DNA from 4 places in the Xanthomonas axonopodis pv. maculifoliigardeniae genome. Region 1 is predicted to be linked to each of the others. Evidence: predicted binding sites of a transcription regulator. Region 1 holds the regulator's gene; each other region holds the start of a gene.
The links. Region 1 encodes FliA, which starts transcription of late flagellar genes. Its sites were predicted from a motif close to TAAAGTTTNNCNNNCNNNGGCCGATAA; they were not measured.
Positions count from the first base shown of each region.

Region 1 (5,830 bases):
CGGCTCTCGGATCATGTGTGCCACCTGCATGACCTGCTGTTTGAAAGCGATATCGACGGTCCCACGGTTCTTCGTCGTATCCAACGTGTGCTCGTGGCAGAGCATCATCCCCATCGAGGTGTCTTACGAGCATTAGACCAGCACACCAACTTACCGCCGTGTGTAGCGGCGTAGATCGGCAGCGAGGCTGGTAGTGAAAAGACAACGGCCGCAGTACGCGGCCGTTGTCGTTAGATCAGGCAACAAGGATCGTTTTGACGATTCCCGATTCCCGATTCCCGATTCCCGCTTCTCCCAATCCCGAATCCCGAATCCCGAACCTCAATGATCGCTGGAGCGCAATCCATCCACATCCAGGATCAGCGCCATGCGGCCGTCGCCGATCAGGGTGGCGCCGGCGTAGCCGGGCAGGCCGCGCAGGGCGCGAGGGAGTGGTTTGATCACCACTTCCTCGCGGCCGCGGACCTGGTCCACCACCAGGCCGAAGCGGGTTTCGCCGGCCTGCAGCAGCACCACGGTCAGCAGCGGCGGTTGTTCGGCCGGTACGCCCAGCCAGCGGCGCAGGTCGATCAGCGGCAGGGTGTGCGAGCGGCGGTCCAGCACGGCGCGGCCGTCGAACCAGCCCAGCGAGGTCTGCGGTGCATGCAGCACTTCCACCACGCGCGCCAGCGGCAATGCGTAGACCGCTTCGCCGGCCTGCACCAGCAGGGTCGGCAGAATCGCCAGGGTCAACGGCACGCGGATCATGAAGCGGCTGCCGCGGCCCAGTTCGGACTGGATCTGGATCTGCCCGCTGAGTTCGCGGATACGCGACTGCACCACGTCCATGCCCACGCCACGGCCGGAGATGTCGGTGACTTCCACCTTGGTCGAGAAGCCCGGCATGAAGATCAGATGCAAGCACTCGTCGGTGCTCAGGCGCGCGGCGGCTTCGGCGTCGATCAGGCCCTTGTTGCGGGCGATTTCGCGCAGGCGCTCCGGGTCGATGCCGGCGCCGTCGTCCTGGATTTCGATGCTGACGTAGTCGCCTTCCTGCTGCGCCGACAGGCGCACATGGCCGCTGCGCGGTTTGCCGGTGGCTTCGCGCAGGGCAGGCGATTCGATGCCGTGGTCGATTGCGTTGCGCACCAGGTGCACTAACGGGTCGGCGAGGGCTTCGACCAGATTACGATCGAGCTCGGTTTCGGCGCCGATCAGTTCCAGCTCCACTTCCTTGGACAAGGTGCGCGCCACATCGCGGGCCACCTTGGGGAAGCGTGCGAACACCTTGCTCACCGGTTGCATGCGGGTGCGCATGACCGCGGTCTGCAAGCGTGCGGTGGCGATATCCAGGGTGCTGACTGCGCGGTCCAGTTCTTCGTCGCGCAGGCGGGTGCGCAAGGTCTTCAGCCGGTTGCGCGAGAGCACCAGTTCGCCGATCAGGTTGACGATGGCGTCCAGGCGCTTGGTGTCCACGCGCACGGTCTGTTCGGCTTCGGCGCCGGTCTTGGCGGCGCCCTTGCCGGCCGCCTTGGGGGCGGGCGCATGCGCATCGTCGCCGTGTGCGGCGGCAGCCGGCTTGGCCGCGGCCGCCTGCGGCGCGGCCTTGACCGCCGGCGGGGCGCTCTTGGCGTCGAACTGCGCGATCAACGTGGCCGGTGCGTGCGGCACGGCTTCGCCCGAGCCCATGGCATCCAGCATGGCCTGCAGATAATCCAGCGATTGTTGCGCGGCATCGAAGTGATGCGCCTGCAGCACCGCCTGGCCCGAGCGCGCCATGCCTAGGGTTTCTTCAGCGGCGTGGCACAGCTCCACCATGGGCTTGATCGCCAGAAAGCCGGCGCCGCCCTTGAGCGTGTGGAAGCCGCGGAACACCGCGTTGAGCTGGTCGGCTTCTTCTGGCGCCTGTTCCAGCGAGACCAGCTGTTCGCCGAGGCGATCCAGGATTTCCTGGGCCTCGACGATGAAATCGGCAGCAATATCGTCTGGAACAGCACTCATGGTTACAGCCCCAATCCGGACAGCAGGTCGTCGGCATCGTCCTGCGACACCGCGTGACGGTCCAGGCCCTTGACTGCAGGACCGGCAAGACCGCCGTCGTCTTTCTTCGGTTCGATGTTCTTCGGCGGCAGGCCGAGCGCACCGAAGCCTTCATGCACGCGCCGCACGATACCGGCCACGCGCCGGATGATCTGGCCGCTCAGGTCCTGGTAGCTCTGCGCCAGCGACAGCTCGGTGAGGTTGTGGCGCATCTTTTCCAGCAGCGCGCCCTGGTCCTGATTGAGCCCGCCGTTGCGCAGCTGGTTGGCCAGCTCGCGGCATTCTTCGACCAGATCCAGCGTGCGATGGCTGGCCTTTTCGGTCATTTCCACCACGTGGTCCAGGCGCGAACAGGCATCGTCCAGTTCGCCGGCTTCTTCGGGGATGGTGGGCAGCTCGCCCAGCGCCTGGCCGAGTTCGCGGGCGAGCCGGCTCAGGCTCTGCATCATCGGGCGCGTGCGCAGGGCGGCGAGATGATCCACCTCGCGACGCCAGGCGACCTGGTCACCGCTTTCCAGTGCATCGAGTGCGTTCTGCAGGCGCTCGATCAACGCGGCACGTTCGGCATCGGTTTCCATGGTCGCGTTCATCAGGCGGTCGCCGCCAGACGTTCGAACACCTTGCCCAACTTTTCTTCCAGCGTCTGGGCGGTAAACGGCTTGATGATGTAGCCGTTCACGCCGCACTGGGCCGCTTCGATGATCTGCTCGCGCTTGGCTTCGGCGGTCACCATCATCACCGGCAGGTGCTTGAGCTTGGCGTCGGCGCGGATGTTGCGCAGCAGGTCGATGCCGGTCATGCCGGGCATGTTCCAGTCGGTGACCACGAAATCGAACGGGCCGGCACGCAACGCCGCCAGGGCGCTGTTGCCGTCTTCGGCCTCTGCGGTGTTGGTGAAGCCGAGATCGCCCAACAGATTCTTGACGATACGTCGCATCGTCGAGAAGTCGTCCACGATCAGGATCCGCATGTTCTTGTTCACATCAAGCTCCTAACACGAAAAATTACGCGAAAAATTCAGTCGTCGACTTCGACGCCGGCATCGGCCAGTTCGAAGACCTTGAGGCGGCCACGCAAACGCACCACCGCCTGGCCATGGATCTGGCACACGCGCGATTCGCTGACGCCCAGCACGGCGCCGATTTCCTTCAGGTTCAATTCCTGTTCGTAGTACAGCGACAGCACCAGCTGCTCGCGCTCGGGCAATTGGCCGATGGCCTTGCCCAGCTCGCGGCCGAATTCGCCACGCTCCATCATCTGCTGCGGGTTGGGGCCACCCTTGGCGGTGGTGTCCAGCTCGCCGTGATCTTCGATGCGCGATTCCAGGCTCAGCACCTGGCCACGTGCGGCATCTTCCATCAGACGCAGGTAATCGGGCAGCGGCATTTCCATGGCGGCGGCCACTTCGGTGGCGGCGGCGGCGCGGCCGGTGTTCTGTTCGATCTTGCGCACGGCGGCGGCAGCGTCGCGGGCGCGGCGGTGCACCGAACGCGGCACCCAGTCGCCCCTGCGAATCTCGTCGATCATCGAGCCGCGGATGCGGATCGAGGCATAGGTTTCGAACGAAGCGCCCTGTTCGGAGTCGTAGCTGCGCGAGGCTTCGATCAGGCCGATCATGCCGGCCTGGATCAGGTCGTCCACTTCCACGCTGGCCGGCAGGCGCGCCGCCAGATGGTGGGCGATGCGGCGGACCAGGTCGGCGTGCTGGGTCACCACGTCGTTGGCGTTGTTGCGCTGCACGGCGCGGTACTGCGCGCTGGCCGTGGTTGCGGTAGCGGTGCTCATGCGGCCACTCCCCGTTGGATGATGCGTTCGACAAAGAACTCGACGTTGCCGCGCGGCACGGTCGGGGCCTGCCAGCGCGAGGTACGGCGTGCGATTTCGGCGATGGCCTGCGCCGACGGACTGGCGGGGTAGGCCTTGATGACCGGTTGCTGGCGCTGCACCGACAGGCGCAGCCAGTCGTCCTGCGGCACATGGCCGAGATAGTTCAGCGACACATCGCCGAGGAACTTTTCGCACACGCGCGAGAGCTTGTCGTACAGCAAGCGACCTTCGTTGGGGTCGCGCACCATGTTGGCGATGATCTGCAGGCGGTCCACGCCGCGTTCGCGCGAGAGCACCTTGATCAGCGCGTAGGCGTCGGTGATCGAGGCCGGCTCGTCGCAGACCACCACCACGGTGTCCTGGGCGGCCTGGCAGAAGGTCAGCACGCTGTCGGTGATGCCGGCGGCGGTATCGATGACCATCACGTCCAGGTCGCGTTCCAGTTCGGAGAACACGTTGACCAGGCCGATGTGTTGGGCCGGGGCCAGTTCGGCCATGTGGCGGCGACCGGAGGCGGCCGGCACCACCAGCACGCCGCCGGGGCCTTCGATGATGACTTCATCGAGCGTGCAACGGCCGGCAATCAGGTCGGCCAGGGTGTACTTGGGCGCCAGGCCCAGCACCACGTCCAGGTTGGCCAGGCCGAGGTCGGCGTCCAGCAGCAGCGTGCGTTTGCCCATGTCGGCAAGCGCCACGGCCAGGTTGGCGGAGATGTTGGTTTTCCCCACGCCGCCCTTGCCACCGGTCACGGCAATGGTGCGCACCGGGCCCAAAGGCTCGGGACGGGTCGCCGACAGGGGGAAGGCGTTGGTCAGCTTGGCGTATTCACGCGACTGCATGGTTGTGCTCCGGAGTACAGGGCTTATCGGCAGCGCGCCGCAAATCTTCAAGGCGAAGAACGAGACTGGCGGCATTGGCGCGGTGCAGGTCGTCAGGGACCCGCTGTCCGTCAGTCACCCAGGTGATGGGCATTTGGTGGTCGACCACCACCGACAAGGCGCTGCCGAAGCGGCCGGTCTCGTCGAGTTTGGTCAGCACCACGCCTTGGGGCTTGGCGTGGGCGAAGCGGCGTACGACCTCGTCGAGGTCGGAAAAATGGGCGTTGGCAGGCAGTACCAGCAGCGAGGTGACCTGCTGGGCGGCACGCAGCCAGTTCAGCTGGGCGGCCAGGGCGCGGTCGCGCTGGCCCATGCCGGCGGTGTCGATCAGCACCAGCTTGTAGTCGCGCAGGCGCTCGAGCAGGTCCAGCAGGCTTTCGGCGCTGTCGGCCTCGTGCACCGCGATGCCGAGCTGGCGGCCGTAGCTGTGCAGCTGTTCGCGGCCGCCCACGCGCTGGGTGTCGGTGGTGACCAGGGCCACGTCGCGCGGGGCGTGCTGGGCGGCAAAGCGCTGGGCGAGCTTGGCGATGGTGGTGGTCTTGCCGGCGCCGGTCGGGCCGACCAGGGCGATGACGCCGCCACGTTCCAGCGGGTCGACCGGGGCCACCGGCAGCCGCTTGGACAGCAGGCCCAGCATCAGGCCGCGGCCACGGTGCAATTCGGTATCGGCCGGGATCTGCAGGGCGATATCGCGGGTCAGGCCGGCATCGAAACCGTAGTCGTCCATCAGTTCCAGCGCCTGGGCGCGCACCGGCGAGCCACGCAGGCGCTCGTCGGTGAGGCGGTTCATTTCGCGCTCGATCATCTGCCGCATCAGCGCCAGTTCGCCGCGCAGCTGCTTGAGTTCTTCGTCGTTCTGCGGTGCGGGCGTGGCGGCAACCGGCACGGCGGCCAGCGCAGCGGGGGCGGGCGGGGCGACCACGATCGGCGGCAGCGCGGCCGGCGGCAGGATCTGCGGAAGGGCGTCGTCCAGATCGAAGTCGGCTTCGTCGGCGAAGGCGTCGTCGTCCTGGCCTGCGGCAGCAAACGCCGGGGCGGTGACCGTTGCCGCCGCGACCGGCGCGGGCGCCTGCACCGCCGTGGCCGGGACGGCCGGGCGCTGCACC
Region 1 is NZ_CP167998.1:2,167,832-2,173,661, forward strand. It holds gene ACDH77_RS09480 (chemotaxis protein CheA) at 322-1,980, opposite strand; gene ACDH77_RS09485 (protein phosphatase CheZ) at 1,983-2,609, opposite strand; gene cheY (chemotaxis response regulator CheY) at 2,609-3,001, opposite strand; gene ACDH77_RS09495 (RNA polymerase sigma factor FliA) at 3,037-3,804, opposite strand; gene ACDH77_RS09500 (MinD/ParA family protein) at 3,801-4,685, opposite strand; gene flhF (flagellar biosynthesis protein FlhF) at 4,672-5,830, opposite strand, start outside.

Region 2 (5,830 bases), 520 kb from region 1:
CACCGGTGCGGGCGCTGCCCGACCTGCCGCTTGCCGAAGCCGCGCAGCGCCATCAGGACATGCTCGAACACGTCGCGCGCACGCTGCTGCGGCGCTACGGCGTGGTGTGCTGGCGGCTGCTCGAACGCGAGGCCGCATGGCTGCCGCCATGGCGGGAATTGCTGCGCATGTATCAACGGCTGGAAGCGCGCGGCGAAATCCGCGGCGGGCGGTTTATCGCCGGGCTGTCCGGCGAGCAGTTTGCGTTGCCGGACGCGATTGCGGCCCTGCGCCGTGTGCGCGCGCAGCCCTTGCCGCAGCAGTGGATCTGCGTCAGTGCCAGCGACCCAAGCAATCTGCTCGGCAGTCTGCTGCCGGGCGAGCGGGTCGCGCGCGTGCCGGGCAATCGCGTCGCTTCGCTGGATGGGCTACCGATGGCGGTCTGGGCGGCAGACCGCTTCCAGGCCTTGCAGGAGCTCACCCCCGAGCAGGCCGAGCAGGCGTTGCGTCTGCTACAGCGCGGACCGGGCGCGGCCGAGCAATCGCCGATGGAGCGCTGGTTGGCTCAATCGCCCGCGGGCGCCGTGCCTTTTCCGGTCACGCGCGGAAGCGGACGCGACACATAGCGGCTATCTGCAACCACCCAGCGCCATGGCGCGTCCACGGCCTTGCGGATGCCGATACGCGGCGTTGCCACTGGATGGGAGGGGGGCGGCACGCCGTTGTCTTCGATCCAGAGCCGCGCGGCCGCAGTGCTGAGATCCAGCCCATTGTCGGCGGCGGTCACGCCGAACGCCTGCGCCAGGCGGCCTGGGCCGGTGGTCAAGGCGGTGACCGGCGCGGCGCCGCGCGCGGCCTGCATGCGATCGATACCGGCCAGCGGTTCCAGTGCGCGGAGCAGCACCGCATGCCCGGGCGCACCGCCGCACACCGCATTGATTGCCCAATGCATGCCATAGATGAAATACACATACAGGTGCCCCGGCGCACCGAACATCACCCGCGTGCGCGGAGTCATGCCGCGGAACGAGTGCGCGGCCGGGTCGTCGCTGCCGCAGTAGGCTTCCACTTCGGTGATGCGCCCGCGGCGTCCGTCAGCACTGACCAGCACCTTGTTGAGCAATTGCGGCGCGACGTGGCGGGCATCGTGGGCATAGAACGTGCGGGGCAAGGGCTTTGCAGGCATGGCCAAAGCATAGCTGCGCAGACGTGATGTCCCAGCGGTGTGGCCTGGACAGCGCACGGGCGGGGGTAGGGTTTTTCCGAATATGGGCGGTGATGAGCGCGTGATCTGTCACAAAAGCGCAGATTCGATTTGATGAATAGGCACTCCGGCTCTGGATGCATCTCAAGCGCGTTTTGTCGTCGCCGATAGCCATTAGCGATGGGTTAGACCCGCCGTATCGCCATGCGCGGTACGCGCAGCGCCATCGCCTTCCTGTAGCGCATGTCGCCCACGCATCCTTCTTGAGAGAACTCCCCAATGTTAGGCAACTTCAGAATCGGAACCAGACTGATCGTGGCATTCCTGATCGTCTCGGCCATCGGCGCATGCATCGGGTGGGTGGGCTATTCCAACTCCGGCCGCATCAGCGCGCTGTCGACGTCGTTGTACGAGCGCGAGTTGCTCGGCATGTCCCATGTTAAGGAAGCCAACATCAACCTCATCTATGCCGGCCGCGCGCGCGCCAACCTGTTGTTGGCCAGCAGTGCAGAAGAGCGCCAGTCGCATGTGCAGAACATCGACAAATACACCGCCAAGGTGGTCGATCACATGGCCCGTGCGCGGGAGAGCTTCCAGAGCGAGGAAGGCAAGAACAAGCTGGCGCAATTCGATCGCGCCTGGCAGAAGTATCTGGACGAGCGCGGCCGCTTCATCGAAGTCGCCAACCGCGAAGCGTTGCGCGAGGCCAATCCGGAACTGGCCGCGCTCTCGCGCGCGGTACGCGCCAGCTCGGACGAAGTGGATAACCTGATGACCGACCTGAGCGGCCTGCGCGAGCGCAGCGCCGCGGCGGCCAACGCCGAAGCCGATGCGATCCACACACGCAGTTCCAGGCTGTTGGTGGCCATCATCTGCAGCGGCGTGTTGCTCGGTGCCATTCTCGGCGTGGTGATCAGCCGCAGCGTCACCGGGCCGATCCGCCGCGCGGTGGCGGTGGCCAACGGCTTGTCGGAAGGCGATCTCACCATGCGCATCGATGTGCATGGCCGCGACGAAACCGCGCAACTGCTCGAAGCGATGCGCACCATGGTCGGGAAGCTGTCGCAGGTGGTCGGCGAGGTCAATACCAGTGCCGAAACCCTCGCCAGCGCGTCGGAAGAAGTCAGCGCCACCGCGCAGTCGCTGTCGCAGGCGGCCAGCGAACAGGCCGCCGGTGTGGAAGAAACCAGTGCGTCGCTGGAGCAGATGACCGCATCGATCAGCCAGAACACCGAGAACGCGCGCATCACCGACGGCATGGCCACCCAGGCCGCGAAAGAAACCGTGGAAGGCGGCGAAGCGGTGGTGGCCACCACCCAGGCGATGAAGCAGATCGCGCAGAAGATCGGCATCATTGACGACATCGCGTACCAGACCAACCTGCTTGCGCTCAATGCCGCGATCGAAGCCGCGCGCGCCGGCGAACATGGCAAGGGGTTTGCCGTGGTCGCCGCCGAGGTGCGCAAGCTGGCCGAACGCAGCCAGGTGGCCGCGCAGGAAATCGGCGAGGTGGCCAGTTCCAGCGTGGAATTGGCCGACCGCGCCGGTCGTTTGCTGGATTCGATCGTGCCCAGCATCAAGCGCACCTCCGACCTGGTGCAGGAAATTTCCGCCGCCTCCGAGGAGCAATCTTCCGGCGTCAGCCAGATCAATTCGGCGGTCGTGCAGTTGAGCCAGACCACCCAGCAGAACGCCAGCGCATCCGAAGAGCTGGCCGCCACTGCCGAGGAAATGAGCGCGCAGGCCGAACAGCTGCAGCAGAGCATGGCGTTCTTCCGGCTGGGCGGGCAGGGCGCGCCGACTCCGCCGCCCAAGCGCGGCAAGCAGGTCGCTGCGCGTCCGGCGCGTGCGGCGGGTACGCGTGGCTGGCGCAGCAACGCAGCGCCGGCGTATGCGATGTCCGAGGGCCCGGACGAAGGCCAGTTCGCGCGTTTCTGAGAGAGCGACCAATGACCGCACCGACGCTTGATGTGATGCCCGGCGATGCCGATGTCGCCGCGCAATATCTGACCTTTCAACTGGATGGCGAAACCTTCGCCACCAGCATTCTCGGCATCCGCGAGATCATTCAATACCGCGCTCCCACACCGGTGCCGTCGATGCCGGATTGCGTGCGCGGGGTGATCAATCTACGCGGCGCGGTGGTGCCGGTGGTGGACCTGCAATCGCGGCTGGGGCGCGCAGACAGCACGATCGGCAAACGCAGCTGCATCGTGATTGTGGCCACCGAACAGGCGCAGGGCACGCAGGTGATTGGCGTGCTGGTCGATGCGGTCAATGCAGTGATCGAACTGGCCGATCAGGACATCGAAGCGGCGCCGTCGTTCGGCACGCATATCCGCCGCGATCTGCTGCGCGGCATGGGCAAGGTCGGCGAGCGCTTCGTGGTACTGCTGGAGATGGAGCAGGTGCTGCAGGTGGACGAGATCGCCGGAAACACCGACGCACTGGCGGCCTGAGCGACAGCCGTGCAGCAGGGCGATCGGCGCAGTCTGCGTCGATCAGGCCCGCAGCTGCCAACCGTCGAAGCCGTGCACGCGGTTGCGGCCATCGCCACGCGCCTGCTGCAACGCGTGCCGCGCACGGGCCAGCAGGGTATTGCTGTCGAGCGCGGTTGGCGTGGCAACGTCCACCACACCTGCGCTGAGCGTCAACGGGCCGGTGGGCCAGTGCGCGTCTTCCACTGCCTTGCGCAAGTCTTCGGCAGTGGCAAGGGCTGCAGATGCAGCGGTCTCCGGCAGCGCCACGCAGAATTGATCGCAGGCCAGACGCGCCACGAGTGCGTCAGCCGGAAGCTGCGCTTCCAGCAATGCAGCCACCTGAAGCAAGGTGGCATCGGCCGCTGCCGCGCCGGCCTGCAATTTTTGCCGCTTGAAGCCGTCCAGTTCGAGCAGCATGAAACCCAGGGGCGCATCGGCGGCAGAGCTGGGCGCGTCGGCAAGCGCGTGCAAAGCGTGCTCCAGCCCGGCGCGATTCCATCGCCCGGTGAGCGCATCGCGCAGTGCATCCAGCTCCACCAGCCGCGCGGCCTGTTGCAGTTCGATGGTGCTGACGACTTGCCTGGCCAAGGCTTGCAGCGCGTCGCGCTCGGTTACCGACAGGCGCCGCGGAACGCGATCCAGCACGCACAGGGTTCCCAGTGCGATGCCGTCCGGGGTCAATAACGGCGCGCCTGCATAGAAGCGGATCTGCGGCTCGCCTGTCACCAGCGCGTTGCGCGCAAACCGCTTGTCCAGGTGGGTATCGCCGACTTCCATCACCTGATCGGGTTCGAGGATGGCATGCGCGCAAAACGACAATTCACGCGGCGTCTCGCTCTGCTGCATGCCGAGCCTGGATTTGAACCATTGCCGATGGGTATCGACCAGCGAGATCAGCGCCATCGGCATCCGGCAGAGCGCGGCTGCGATCGAGGTGAACGCGTCGTAGCTCGGCTCCGGTGCGGTGTCCAGCAGGCGGTAGGCATGCAGTGCCTCCACGCGCTCATCTTCGTTGGCCGGCAGGCGCGCCCCCGGAATGGCGTTGACGCCTCCTGGCAGTAACGTTGCCTGGATCAGGTTCAACGCGGGTGCATCGGGTATCTGCATGCAAAGCACCACCGGGAACAAGGCGCCATCAAGGCGATGAGGGTTTGACGCGACAACGCACTGGCCGATGCGACTGCAACCTTGGCAAGGCACCGGTTCCCAGGGCAGCGGCATATCGGCGAGCGCCTGTCCGGATCTTGCCACAGGAACGCGTGGCTGGCCGGTGCCGGGCTTTCAGTCCCACGGACGCAGCGGTCTCAGCTGCACGACAGGGTGCAACGCGCCGCTGGCGATGCAGCAGGGAAGTTCACCGCATCGGCGTGCCGCGGCGCTGCCCGATGCCAGGCAGCATGCTTGGCCAACTCACTCTCCCTGGCCAGCCTTGCCGGTGGGGCGACGGCTTTGCTCGTCGTGCACCTTCAGGTCTTCCTGGCCCGGGCGTTGCTTGGCGGCATCGTCGTGCTTGCGGTCTTGCTGGCTCTCGGTCACGCCGTGCGCATCGTCGGCGACGTCATCGGGCTGCTGGTCTTTCTTGCTCATGGTGTGGTCCGCTGTGGAGTGAAGCCGGACGTTAGCGCGCGCGATGTGATCCCCACGCCACGGCGACCGGCCGGCCCTGCACCGCAACACCCTCAAAACGCGCAAGCCCCGGAAACATGACGTCTCCAGGGCTTGTGCGTTTGACTCGATGGTGGAGCGGAAGGGGATCGAACCCTCGACCTTCGCGATGCGAACGCGACGCTCTCCCAGCTGAGCTACCGCCCCACGTGCTTCGATTCTACCCACAAGCCGCGCGGTTCGCCAAGCGAAGGGCGCGGCCGACGGTGCGAGGCGGCACTGTCGTGCGGGCTATCGCCTTACTCGCGAACCAGCGGAAACTTGAGGTCCGGGTTCTTGGCCTTCCATTCCTTGTACGACACCGACCCTTCCCAGGCAGCGAAAGCCTTCGGCGTGCGGCCACGACCGGACCAGGTTTCGCCGGTGTGCGGTAGCTCGTACTTGGGCTTCACTTCGCTGCGGCCGCTCTTGACCACTTCCTTGCGCGCGGCAGTGGTGCCCAGGTAAGCGGCAATGTCGTTGCGCTGCTTGGTGTTGAAGTGACCGGCGAACTGCTCGAGCA
Region 2 is NZ_CP167998.1:2,685,607-2,691,436, reverse strand. It holds gene ACDH77_RS11765 (DEAD/DEAH box helicase) at 1-605, shown strand, start outside; gene ACDH77_RS11760 (DNA-3-methyladenine glycosylase) at 545-1,150, opposite strand; gene ACDH77_RS11755 (methyl-accepting chemotaxis protein) at 1,463-3,121, shown strand; gene ACDH77_RS11750 (chemotaxis protein CheW) at 3,133-3,642, shown strand; gene ACDH77_RS11745 (sensor domain-containing diguanylate cyclase) at 3,685-4,791, opposite strand; gene ACDH77_RS11740 (hypothetical protein) at 5,074-5,250, opposite strand; tRNA gene ACDH77_RS11735 (tRNA-Ala) at 5,400-5,475, opposite strand; gene ACDH77_RS11730 (H-NS family nucleoid-associated regulatory protein) at 5,568-5,830, opposite strand, start outside.
Region 2: ACDH77_RS11755 (methyl-accepting chemotaxis protein) is a predicted target of FliA. The motif match lies at 1,232-1,258, and genes of this name have one in related genera.

Region 3 (5,830 bases), 1.4 Mb from region 1:
GCGCCTGATGACCGTGCTGCGCGAAGACAGCGCACGCGCCGCCGAGCTGGCACGCCGCTGAGATGCCCATGGCTGCGCCCTTCACCCTGCCAGCCGACTGGCCGGCGCCACCGCGCATCCGTGCGCTCACCACGCTGCGTCACGGTCTGGGCGGCTCGCTGCCGCCGTTCGATACGCTCAACCTTGGCAACCGCAACAGCGCCGAAGGCGATGTGCCCGAGCAGGTGGAGCGCAACCGGGCACTGCTTGCCGCGGCACTGCAACTGCCGAGCTCGCCTCAGTGGTTGCGGCAGGTGCACGGCGTGGACGTGGTACGGGTGGATGCACCGCCCGCTGCACCCGATTCCACCGACTGCGCGGCGGATCAGCCGCCAGGCGCGCACGAACCGGTTGCCGATGCTGCGGTGACCTCGGCGCCTGGCGTAGTACTGGCAATCCTCACGGCCGATTGCCTGCCGGTCGTGTTCGCTGCCGTCGATGGCAGCGAGGTCGCTGCTGCGCATGCCGGTTGGCGCGGGCTGGCCGACGGCGTACTGGAGCGCAGCGTGGCGGCGATGCGGACGCCACCGCAGCAACTGGTGGCCTGGCTGGGTCCTGCCGCGGGGCCCCAGGTGTATGAGATCGGCGAGGACGTGTTCGGCGCCTTCGTTGCGCACGATGCACAGGCGCAACAGGCGTTTGTCGCCACGCGCCCGGGGCACTGGCGGGTGGATCTGTATGCGCTGGCACGTCAGCGGCTGCAGCGGGCCGGTGTGCCGGCCGCTGCGGTGTATGGCGGCGGGTTGTGCACCATTTCCGATCCGCAGCGCTTTTTCTCGCATCGCCGCGATCGCCGCAGCGGACGCATGGCCACGCTGGCCTGGATCGCGCCCTGAGCGTGCCGCTGTTCGCACAGGTGCTGGGGCAGGACGCGTTCGCGCAACTGCCTGCGCCGGTGCGCGCGCTGCATTCGGTGCAGCAGCGGCAGACCTTCGCCGGCCGGGCCAGGATTCAACGCGGCACGCATGCGCTGGTTCCGTTGCTGGCGCTGCTGAGCCGCTTGCCGCGCAGTGGCGAGGTGGCGGTGGAAGTGGATTTTCTGACCGACGCGCGCGGCGAGCGCTGGCATCGGCGCTTTGATGGCATGCCGATGCATTCGCGGCTATGGCGTCATGGCGCCAGCTTGCGCGAACACCTGGGCGCGGTGCGCTTTGAATTTTCGCTGCAGGCCGATGCGCAATCGTTGTATTGGCAGGCCACCGGCGTGTGGGCGTTCGGGATGATTCGGTTACCTGCCCGCTGGTTCCGGCAGGTGCGCTGCCGCGAGCATGCCGACGGCGGCCGTTATGCGTTTCTGGTGGACGTGCAGTTGCCGCTGGTAGGACCGTTCATTCGTTATGAGGGCTGGCTTGAACCGCGCTGATCAATCGCCTGTTGCCCCACCTGCGGCGCGGGCCACCATCGTCTTCGATGGCGTGTGCCTGCTCTGCAATGGCTGGGTCAAATTCCTGCTGCGCCACGATCGGCGTGGGCGCTATTGCTTTGCTGCCATGCAGGGGCAAGCCGGGCGCGCACTGTTGCAGCAGCACGGTCTGGATCCGGACGACCCTTTGTCGTTTCTACTGGTGGACACCACCGGTGCCTGGACCGATAGCGACGCGATCGTGCGCGTGCTTGCGGGATTGGGCGGGCTCTGGCGGCTGAGCGAGGCGCTGCGCCTGATCCCGCGTCGCGTGCGCGATCTCGGCTACCGGCTGATCGCACGCAATCGTTATCGCTGGTTCGGCCGCAGCGATCACTGCATGCTGCCCACGCCCGAGCAGCACGCGCGGTTTCTGGACTGAGGCAGTGCACCCGGCATCGGGGCGCTGGCCTGAGGCGCGCTGCATCGCATTGCGATGCAATTCACTGCGAACCTACGCCGGAACGAGGCGACGCGGCGCATCGCTCGGCTGGCCTCAGCAGCGCAGCTGTTGATGGATGGCATTTCCGCAGAAACCCGGTCGCGCCCGGGTGCGCTCCTACGAATCGCTGTGCATGCCAGGCTTATGCCGCGTTGTGGAAGCTGGCGCGCGCGACGTGGGAAGCGCCGGGACGGGTGTCGGATTGCAGGCGGAAGATCGAGACTGCATCGGCCAGTTCCACGGCCTGTTCTTCCAGGCTGCGCGCAGCGGCGGTGGCTTCTTCCACCAGCGCAGCGTTGCGTTGGGTCACCTCGTCCAACTGCGCGACCGTGCGGTTGACCTGCTCGATGCCGCTGGACTGCTCGGCGCTGGCCGAGGTGATCTCGCTCATGATGTCGGTGACGTGTTTGACCGAGCCGACGATCTCGCGCATGGTCGCGCCGGCGCGGTGCACCAGGCCCGAACCCAGTTCCACCTTGTCGGTGGAGTCGGCGATGAGCGTCTTGATTTCCTTGGCCGCATCGGCCGAGCGCCGTGCCAATGCACGCACTTCCGAGGCAACCACCGCAAAACCGCGGCCCTGTTCGCCGGCACGCGCGGCTTCCACTGCGGCGTTGAGCGCCAGGATGTTGGTCTGGAACGCGATGCCGTCGATCACACCGATGATCTCGCCGATCTTGCGCGAGGCGGTGCTGATCTGGCCCATGGTGGCGACCACCTCGTCCATCACCTGGCCGCCGCTCTGCGCCACGTCGCCGGTGCCGACGACCAGGCGATTGGCCTGCAGCGCGCTCTCGGCGTTTTGCTTCACGGTGGAGGTGAGTTCTTCCATCGAGCTGGCGGTTTCTTCCAGGTTGGCCGCCTGTTGCTCGGTGCGCTCGGAAAGATCCATGTTGCCGGCGGCAATTTCCACTGCGGCCTGGCGGATGGTGTCCGATGCGGCCTGGATGCCGCCGATGATCTCGGTGAGGCGGGTGACGGTCTGGTTGGTGTCATCGCGCAAGCGCGCGAAGATACCGTGCGCATCGCCGTCCACACGCTGGGTGAGATCGCCTTCGGCCAGCGCGCCGATCACGCGCGCCAATGCGGCCAGATGGGTTTCCACCGAGTCGTAGATGCGGTTGATGCCTTGCGCCAGGGTCAGCAGCACACCGTCCATGCCATCGATCTGCATGCGACGGCTGAAATCGCCGGCCGAGGCGGCGTCGATGATCTGGATCAGTGCCTGCTCGGCGTTGACCTGCGCGGTGACGTCCATCCACTGCGCGATGGTGCCGAGCTTGGTGCCGTCGGCGGCGATGATCGGGCTGTACACGAAGTCGATCTGGCGGCCGAAGAATGGCGCACGCACGGCCTTGGAGGCATTCAACGCGCGCATGCGGTCGATCGCGGCCTGGCTGTCGGGATAGATGTCGCCGATGCTGCCGCCGACGAAGCCTTCGGCATGGAAGCTGGGACGGAAGCTCTGCACATCCGGCTCGATCAGCTTGAGCATGGCGAGCAGTTTGCGGTTGGCAAACAGCACCTGGCCATCGTCGTCGGCGATGCGGATCATGGTGTCCAGATCGTCCAGCGCCTTGATCACGAACTGGCCATGGCGCAGGCCTTGCTCCATCACATCGATGCGGATGGCGAGCTTGTCCTGGGCATCCTGCAGCGCGTGCAGCAACGGTGCGAGGTCGCCGGAGGCGTTGCGCAGGTCCAGACGCTGGGTGCGTCCTTCGCCGATCGCCACCACCGCACGCATTGCCTGTTGCAACTGCGTGTCGTGACGCCGGCGCGACCACCACCAGAGCCCGGCGCTCGCCGCGCCCAACACCAGCAGGGCGGGCAGCACGCGTCCGAGCCCGCTCAGCAAGCTGCCGGGTACCAGCGTGGCGGCATAGCAGGCCAGCAACGCCAGCAGCGCGACATGTGCAGCGGCGGGCAGCCATGCAGTCCAGGTGGCGCGCGCAACGTGCCGACCAGCGGGCGGTTGGGCAACGGGGGCGGCATCGTGTGCAAGCGACATAGGCTGAGTCCAGCTGGATGATCTGAGAAGGGGGAGCGGCATCGGCAGTCCATGGCCCGCAATGGGGGTATCGGCGGCTGAGTCCGAATCATGATGATGTGAAGGTGCCGTTCGTCGGAATGTGACAACCAGGTCCCGAAATGGCGTGATGTCCTTGATATGAAAGCGATTTCAGTTCGGCAGGGTATGCGTGCCCGTGGCGATCGACGCGCGAGTAAGTCGACTCAATTGTAAATTCTGCGTGAAAAGCGCCCGCGCGAGCGAATGCCCGGCATGTCAGCGAACTGCTATTGGGGGCGGGCAAATCCCATCGAAGTTGGGGCTGATTCGGTTGCCAACGGCCTGCGCCTGGATTCGCACTTGCGCAGCATCTGACTGCCGCATGGGAGCGCCATCCTGGGAGGTTGGCCTGGGTTCGGACGTCTGAAACTCAGGTCCGACAGCAAGCGCGTTGACCGCGCGTCATACGCTGGGCCGACATCGCCGGCTTCGCCCCCACGTGCCTTCGCCGTAGCGGCAAGCGCGCACAAAAAAACCGGCCGTCTCGCGACGACCGGTTGATTGGTGCATCCGTCGGCCCTGGACCGACGGCAGGTGGCCTATGCGCCGGAGCGCAGCCAGGCGGGTGATGCGCAGCGGCCAAGGCAGTGCAGACTGCATGCGCTCATGCGCGTCGGCGTACCGCCTGGCCGCATGGTGCTTGGAGCGCTGCCGTTACTTGGCAGGCGCGGCCTGCGCATCGTCCGGCAGGGCCCAGGCAATGACGCTGTCGCCCGACTTGGTTTCCATGCGGTCGTGTCCACCGACGGCGGCCACGATGTATTGCTTGCCGTTGATGGTGTAGCTCATCGGCGCTGCCTGCGGGCCGGCGGGGACGCGGGTCTCCCAGACCTGCTTGCCGGTGCGGGTGTCGAAGCCGCGCATGAAGTCGTCCAGGGTCGCGCCGATGAAGGTCACCCCGCCAGCGGTGGCCAGCGAGCCGCTGTTGTTGGGGGTGCCGATCTCGAACTTGGTCTTGGACGGAATGCCCATCGGCCCCTGGTCGTAACCGGTGCCCAGCGGACGGCGCCAGATCACCTGCTGCGTGCGCAGGTCAACGCCGGCGATGTAGCCCCACGGCGGGGCCACGCACGGGGTGTTGAGCGGCGACATCCACGGCTCCTTGCGGGCGCCGTAGGCCAGGCCCTTCTGTGCCATGTAGCCGGGCGTCTTGCTCTTGCCGTCGAACACCGACACCACGCCCAGCTCATTCATTTTTTCGCGGGTATACACCTGCAGGGTGTACGGCAGGCGATTGCTGTTCATCACCATGATGCCGCGCTGCAGGTCCACCGAAACACCGCCCCAGTTGATGCCGCCGTGGTTGCCGGTGAAGGCCAGCGACCCCTGCAGGGTGGGCGGGGTGAACATGCCTTCGTAGCGCAGTTGCTTGAACTGGATACGGCAGACCAACTGGTCGAACGGGGTCATGCCCCAGGCATCGGATTCGATGATTTTTTCGAACTCGCGGCTCGGCGCGCCCACAGTGTTGGGCATGCCCGGCGAGATCGGTTGCGTGGCAGCGGTCCAGTCGCCGTGGTCGGTTCCCTGCGGTACCGGGATCTGCTTGACCGGCATGATCGGCTCGCCGGTGGCGCGGTCCAGCACGAACACCTGGCCGGACTTGGTGGCCTGGATCACCGCAGCACGCGTACCGCCGCCAGCGACCGGCCAATCGACCAGGTTCGGCTGCGGGCCGATGTCGTAATCCCACAGGTCGTGGTTGACGGTACGGAAATGCCAGCGTTCCTTGCCAGTAGCGGCATCCACCGCAACCAGCGAGGCGGTGTATTCCTCGTCCTGCGGGGTGCGGCCCTTGCCGAAGAAATCGCCGGACGCATTGCCGGTGGGCAGATAGACCAGGCCCAGCTCGTCGTCGGCGGCCATCAGCGACCAT
Region 3 is NZ_CP167998.1:3,567,410-3,573,239, reverse strand. It holds gene rluD (23S rRNA pseudouridine(1911/1915/1917) synthase RluD) at 1-61, shown strand, start outside; gene pgeF (peptidoglycan editing factor PgeF) at 63-875, shown strand; gene ACDH77_RS15330 (DUF4166 domain-containing protein) at 878-1,402, shown strand; gene ACDH77_RS15325 (thiol-disulfide oxidoreductase DCC family protein) at 1,389-1,823, shown strand; gene ACDH77_RS15320 (methyl-accepting chemotaxis protein) at 2,026-3,894, opposite strand; gene ACDH77_RS15315 (glucose/quinate/shikimate family membrane-bound PQQ-dependent dehydrogenase) at 4,609-5,830, opposite strand, start outside.
Region 3: ACDH77_RS15320 (methyl-accepting chemotaxis protein) is a predicted target of FliA. The motif match lies at 3,962-3,988, and genes of this name have one in related genera.

Region 4 (5,830 bases), 1.8 Mb from region 1:
TTCCTTGTCGCTGAGCGTGCGCGCCGGGCGTGCAGGATTGCCCAGCCACAACTCGGCTTCGCCCACCACCTTGCCCGGGCCCACCACTGCGCCGGCGCCGACAAAGCCATAGCGCTTGACCGTTGCGCCATCGAGCACGCAGGCGCCCATGCCGATCAGGCACAGGTCTTCGATGGTGCAGGCATGCAGGATGGTGCCGTGGCCGACGGTGACGTCCTCGCCGATCACGGTGGGGTAGCCGGCCTTGTTGAACGGGCTGTGGTGGCTGACGTGGATGATGGTGCCGTCCTGCACGTTGGTGCGCGCGCCGATCTGCACATGATTGACGTCGCCGCGAATCACGGTGCCCGGCCAGACCGAGACGTCATCGCCCAGGCTCACCTCGCCGATGATGGTGCAGGCAGGATCGACGTAGACGCGGGCGCCCAGTTGCGGGGTGTGGTGCAAAAAGGAGCGAATCGGGGTCACGGCATCTCCGTCAGGTCAGCGTGCCGCCCACTGCGGACACGCCGCGGATGATACCTGCGCTGCGGTTGCCGCTGCGGCAGCGCACCGGGCTGCAGTCACCAACGCACGGATGCAATGTGTGCGAGGTGGCTGGCAGAGGTGGCCGGGTGGGCCGACGTGCAATGGAGTGTGTCGCGTCGCCAGAGATTCCAAAGCCGCGGGCAGCACGTGACGCGGTGCATCCGAAGGCATCGCAGCGCTGGCCAAGTGTGTTGGCGCATTTCCGATAAGCGCACAGCGTTGCGGTCATCGGCCTTGAACCGGCAGCGCAATGGGCTAGCGTGTGCAGGCGGTCGCAAGCCACTGCGCATCGGCGATTGCACGCATCGCTGCACCGCGGTTTAGCCGGTCTCGCACACTGCGCCGTTCAACGGCCACTGCAGTGCCTTCGCCTCAACCCTCTCTCACCACAGGACATGCCAATGCCTCAGCACACTGCATCGTTTGGGCATTTCGTGCTGGAGCGCATGACGCCGTTTCAGTGGAGAGCCGTTGCGGTGTGCGTGTTGCTGACGATGCTCGACGGCTTCGACGTGATGGCGATGGCGTTCACCGCACCGCACGTGTCGGCAGACTGGCAGCTGTCGGGCAAGCTGCTGGGCATGCTGTTCAGCGCGGGCCTGATCGGCATGGCGCTTGGCGCACTGGGGTTGGCGCCGCTGGCCGACCGCATCGGTCGTCGCGCGCTGACGCTGGCATGTCTGGCCATCCTGACCGTCGGCATGGGCATGTCGGCAGTGGCCAGCACTGCATGGCAGCTCGGGGCGCTGCGGCTGCTGACCGGTCTGGGTATCGGCGGTATGTTGGCCTGCGTTGCAGTCACGGCAGGGGAGTTTTCCAGCCCCCGTTGGCGCAACACTGCCATCGTGCTGCAGGTGACCGGCTACCCGGTCGGTGCCACGCTGGGTGGCATGATTGCCGAACTGTTGATGCAACAGTGGTCGTGGCCCGCGGTGTTCGTACTCGGGGCGGTGGCATCGTTGCTGTGCGTGCCGTTGGTGCTTGCATTCCTGCCCGAGTCGCTGGAGTTCCTGATCATGCGCCGGCCACCCGATGCCGTCGCGCGCTTCAACGCCGTGCTGGCGCGGATGGGAATGCCGCCGCACGACGCATTGCCGCCGCTGCCGCCGCAATCTGCCACGCAGGCACAAGGCTATCGGGCCCTGTTTGACGCTGCCATGCGGCGGCACACGCTGCTGATCGCGCTTGGCTTTTTCTCGCTGATGTTTGCGTTCTACTTCGTGATCAGCTGGACGCCGAAGCTGCTGGTGACCGCCGGCGCGTCGGCCACGGACGGCGTCACGGGCGGGGTGCTGTTGAATCTTGGTGGCATCGGCGGCGGCTTGCTGTTCAGCGGGTTGGCATCGTGCGTGCGGCTGGCGCGCCTGACGATCGGGTCCCTGTTGCTGATGGGCCTGGCGATGCTGGCCTCCGGCCTGTGCAGTACGCAGTTGAGCTGGGCGTTCGCCGTCGCCTTGCTCACCGGGGCAGCGATGTTTGCTGCGGTGGGCGGCATGTACGCCATTGTTCCGATCGTCTTCAACGCTGCGGTGCGTTCGACTGCGCTGGGCTGGGCGATCGGGGTGGGGCGCTTGGGTGCGATCTTGTCGCCGTTCTGCGCCGGGGTGTTGCTGGACGCCGGATGGTCACCGGCCATGTTGTATCTGGCCTGCAGCGTGCCGTTGCTGTTGGCCATCGTCGCCGTGCTGGCGATGCGGTTGCCCAACCGCTGAGCGGCCCGCCTACAGCCGCGTCCGGCATCACATCCGGGCCGTTCCCCGACCCGGCCGCGGGCCAAAGAAATCGTGCCATGTGCCGATAACACCGCAGACCGCCAAGTCGTGGCGAACTTTTCCTGGACATTGTGCAGACCAGCGCCGGCATGCTCAGAACCATCGACTCAGATCAACTCCGCCCCGGCATGTACGTCTACAAGCTGCTGGGCGCGTGGGTGCACCATCCGTTCTGGAAGACGTCGTTTCTGGTCGATTCCGACGATGTGGAGAAGATCCATGACAGCCGCATCGAGCAGTTGGTGATCGATACCGCGCGCGGGCTGGATGTGGAGGCGCCCACGCCCCCTGGCGTGTCCGCCGAACCAGCCGCGCCGCCGAGCCCGGCACCTGCTGCGCCCGAACCGCCGGAGCCTGCCGCCGCGCCGCGTAGCGTGCGCACCAACAGCGTGACCGCCCAGGTCGGCATCGAAGCGGAGGTGGTACGCGCACGCCGCATCTTCGAAGACGGCCGCGACATGGTCGAGGCGATGTTCCGCGATGTGCGGCTGGGGCGCACCGTCGACACAGAAGCGGCCATGCCGCTGGTGGAAGCCATCAACGACTCGGTGCTGCGGCATCCGCAGGCCTTGATCAGCGTGGCGCGGCTCAAGACCGCCGACGACTACACCTATCTGCATTCGATGGCCGTGGCCGGGCTGATGAGCGGGTTGGCGCGCCAGCTCGGCCTGCCCGAATCGCAGGTGGTGGAAGCAGCGATGGGCGGCCTGCTGCACGACATGGGCAAGGCGGTGACACCGTTGGAAATTCTCAACAAGCCCGGCCGGCTCACCAACGACGAAATGGAGATCATGCGCCAGCATCCGCTGGATGGCCATCGGCTGCTGGTGGCCGGCGGCGTGCAGAACGCGGTGGTGCTGGAAATCGCGCTGCATCATCACGAAAAGATGGATGGCAGCGGCTATCCGAATCAATTGGTGGGCGAGAATATTTCGTTGATGTCGCGCATGGGTGCGGTCTGCGATGTCTACGACGCCATCAGCTCGGACCGCCCTTACAAACGCGGTTGGGATCCGGCCGAATCGCTCAAGCAAATGGCGTCCTGGAAGGGCCATTTCGACCCGGTGGTGTTCCAGGCTTTCGTGCGCCGGCTGGGGATTTATCCGGTCGGCTCGCTGGTGCGGCTGGAGTCGCAAAAACTTGCGGTGGTGATCGAACAGACGCCCGATGCGCTGCTCAAGCCCAAGGTGCGCGTGTTCTATTCGGCCAAGTTGCGCAGCCACGTGTTGGTGCAGGACATCGACCTGTCGCGTCCGGACTGCCATGACCGCATTGCGCAGATGGAAAGCCCTGCCGAATGGGGCTTCCGCGATCTGGAAAAGCTCTGGCTGCCCTAGACGGGCTATACAGGCGTTGAATCGGCAGCCGCCGCGGCAATGCGCGCGGTGCGTCATGCGCGCCGATCACTGCGACACTCCTTGCACAGAAGCGCCACCCCGCTAGCGAACGCGACCATGCTGCGCTGCAGCTTGGCAATGTAGTTATGATCAATAACTATTCCGGAACGCAATCACTTGCCGGCCGGAACCATGTCTCAGCCTTGCCCGGATCACCGTCGCCCCCCGTCAGCCGCAGCGCCGGCCCGACGCTGCAGGCTGCGTGCGTGGCAGGGCGTCGGGGCTGACGCACCCGCGGCGCGTGCACCCGCGGCGTGCCTGTCCACATCGGCAGGCCCGGTGGCGTCTACAATGCGGTGCACGCCGTGGATCGGCGTTGCGGATGCGGCGCATTGCGCGTACCGGTCCGCCCGCTGCCCCCGTCGCGAGAACCGCCATGCCCGTCACCGCTCTTGCTGCACCCTTGCCCGACGCCGTCACCTCGGTGGATCAGGCGCGGCTGCTGCGGTTGCTGGGGTATCGCATCACCCGCACCGAGTTGATGGTGCGGCGGATGTTCCAGGAGTGCGTGGCCGCCTTCGACCTCAAGCCGGTCGACTTCTCGCTGCTGATGCTGGTGGATGGCAACCCCGGCATCAACCAGCGCCAGATCGGCGATGTGCTGCACGTGTCGCCGCCGAATCTGGCGATCGTGGTGGCCAGGCTGGTCAAGCGTCGCCTGCTGCGGCAGGTGCGTGGGCGGCAGGACCGGCGCATGCAGCACCTTTCGCTGACCGCGGCCGGTGCCGCGCTCCTGGCCGCCGCCGAGGCCGAAGTGCTGCGCATGGAACAGCAGCTCAGTGCCGTGCTCGGTTCCAGCGAAGCACCGTTGTTGCGCGCCCTGGACCGTCTGGACCGTCTGGACACGCCGTAACCCGCCTCGGTCGGCGGCCTGCCGCCCGGCAGCCATTCCCAACGAACGTTTCCACTGCACGTGCTGTGCGTCGCGCGGCGCGCGCGCTTGCCTGCCGTCGCTGATGTGGCACGCACCGCTGTTGCTTCCCAACGCTGGAGATATCTGCAGTGATTCGATCATCGGTGATGCGTGGTGCGGGTGTGGCAGCAGGCTGGCGGCTGCGCGCGTTGCTCGGCCTGGCGGCATGCCTGGCAGCGGGTGCGGCGCCTGCGCAAAGTGCGCCACAGAGCGCGGCGCTGACCAATGGCATCAATACCGGGGGCACCAGTTTCCTGGATGGCTTTACCAGCACCACGCCCGGCTTGGCGGTGGTCACCTATCTGCGGCACAACGCGCTGGATGCCATCAAGGACGCACGTGGCAACGATATCCCGGTGTTCGACAACCCGCGGATCGATTCCACCGTGTTGCTGACCCAGTTCGCTTACGTCACGCCCTATCACGTATTCGGCGGCGCGCTCGGCATCACTGCGCTGGTGCCGCTGGTCAATCTGGATGCCTCCTTCGGCCGCAACAGCATTGCCACGCTGCGTGACAATGGCGCCGGCGTGGGTGATGTGACGTTCGGGCCGTATCTGCAAATGCCACCTGTGATCCGCAACGGGCGACCGGTGTTCTCGCAGCGGTTCGAATTCGACGCCGTGGCACCGATTGGCAAGTACGACGGCAATCGCGATCTCAACCAGAGCTCCGGTTACTGGTCGCTCATTCCAAGCTACGCATTCACGGTACTGCCCACGCCCAATTGGGAACTTAGCGCACGCATCAACTACATCTATAACTTTCGCAGCGAGCGCCGTCCGAACTTGCCGCCAGGCTTCGACTTCCGCAATGGTCAGGCAGGCGATGCGGGATGGATCAACTTCGCCACCTCCTGGGAGGTGGCACCGAAGCTGCGGCTGGGCATCAATGCGTATTACCTGACCCAGTTCCGCGACAACCGCACCAACGACCAGCGCGTGCCGGACAGCCGTCAACGCGCGTTCTATGCAGGGCCGGGTGGCGTGTGGCGCTTTGATGCAAACAACATCCTGTTCGCCAACGTCTATCTACCGGTGGAGGTGCGCAATGCCGCGTCCGGCAACAATGTCAATTTCGAGTATGTCCATGTGTTCTAGCGCCGGCACGGCTGGCTCCTTTGGAGGATGGCGATGAATTTGCAGAACAAGACGATCGTGGTGACCGGCGTGGCGTCGGGCATTGGCGCGGAGGTCGCACGGCTGGCGCGGTTTCATGGT
Region 4 is NZ_CP167998.1:382,483-388,312, forward strand. It holds gene ACDH77_RS01650 (gamma carbonic anhydrase family protein) at 1-468, opposite strand, end outside; partial or broken gene ACDH77_RS01655 (hypothetical protein) at 465-689, opposite strand; gene ACDH77_RS01660 (MFS transporter) at 930-2,240, shown strand; gene ACDH77_RS01665 (HD-GYP domain-containing protein) at 2,390-3,637, shown strand; gene ACDH77_RS01670 (MarR family winged helix-turn-helix transcriptional regulator) at 4,020-4,550, shown strand; gene ACDH77_RS01675 (transporter) at 4,718-5,710, shown strand; gene ACDH77_RS01680 (coniferyl-alcohol dehydrogenase) at 5,744-5,830, shown strand, end outside.
Region 4: ACDH77_RS01665 (HD-GYP domain-containing protein) is a predicted target of FliA. The motif match lies at 2,303-2,329, and genes of this name have one in related genera.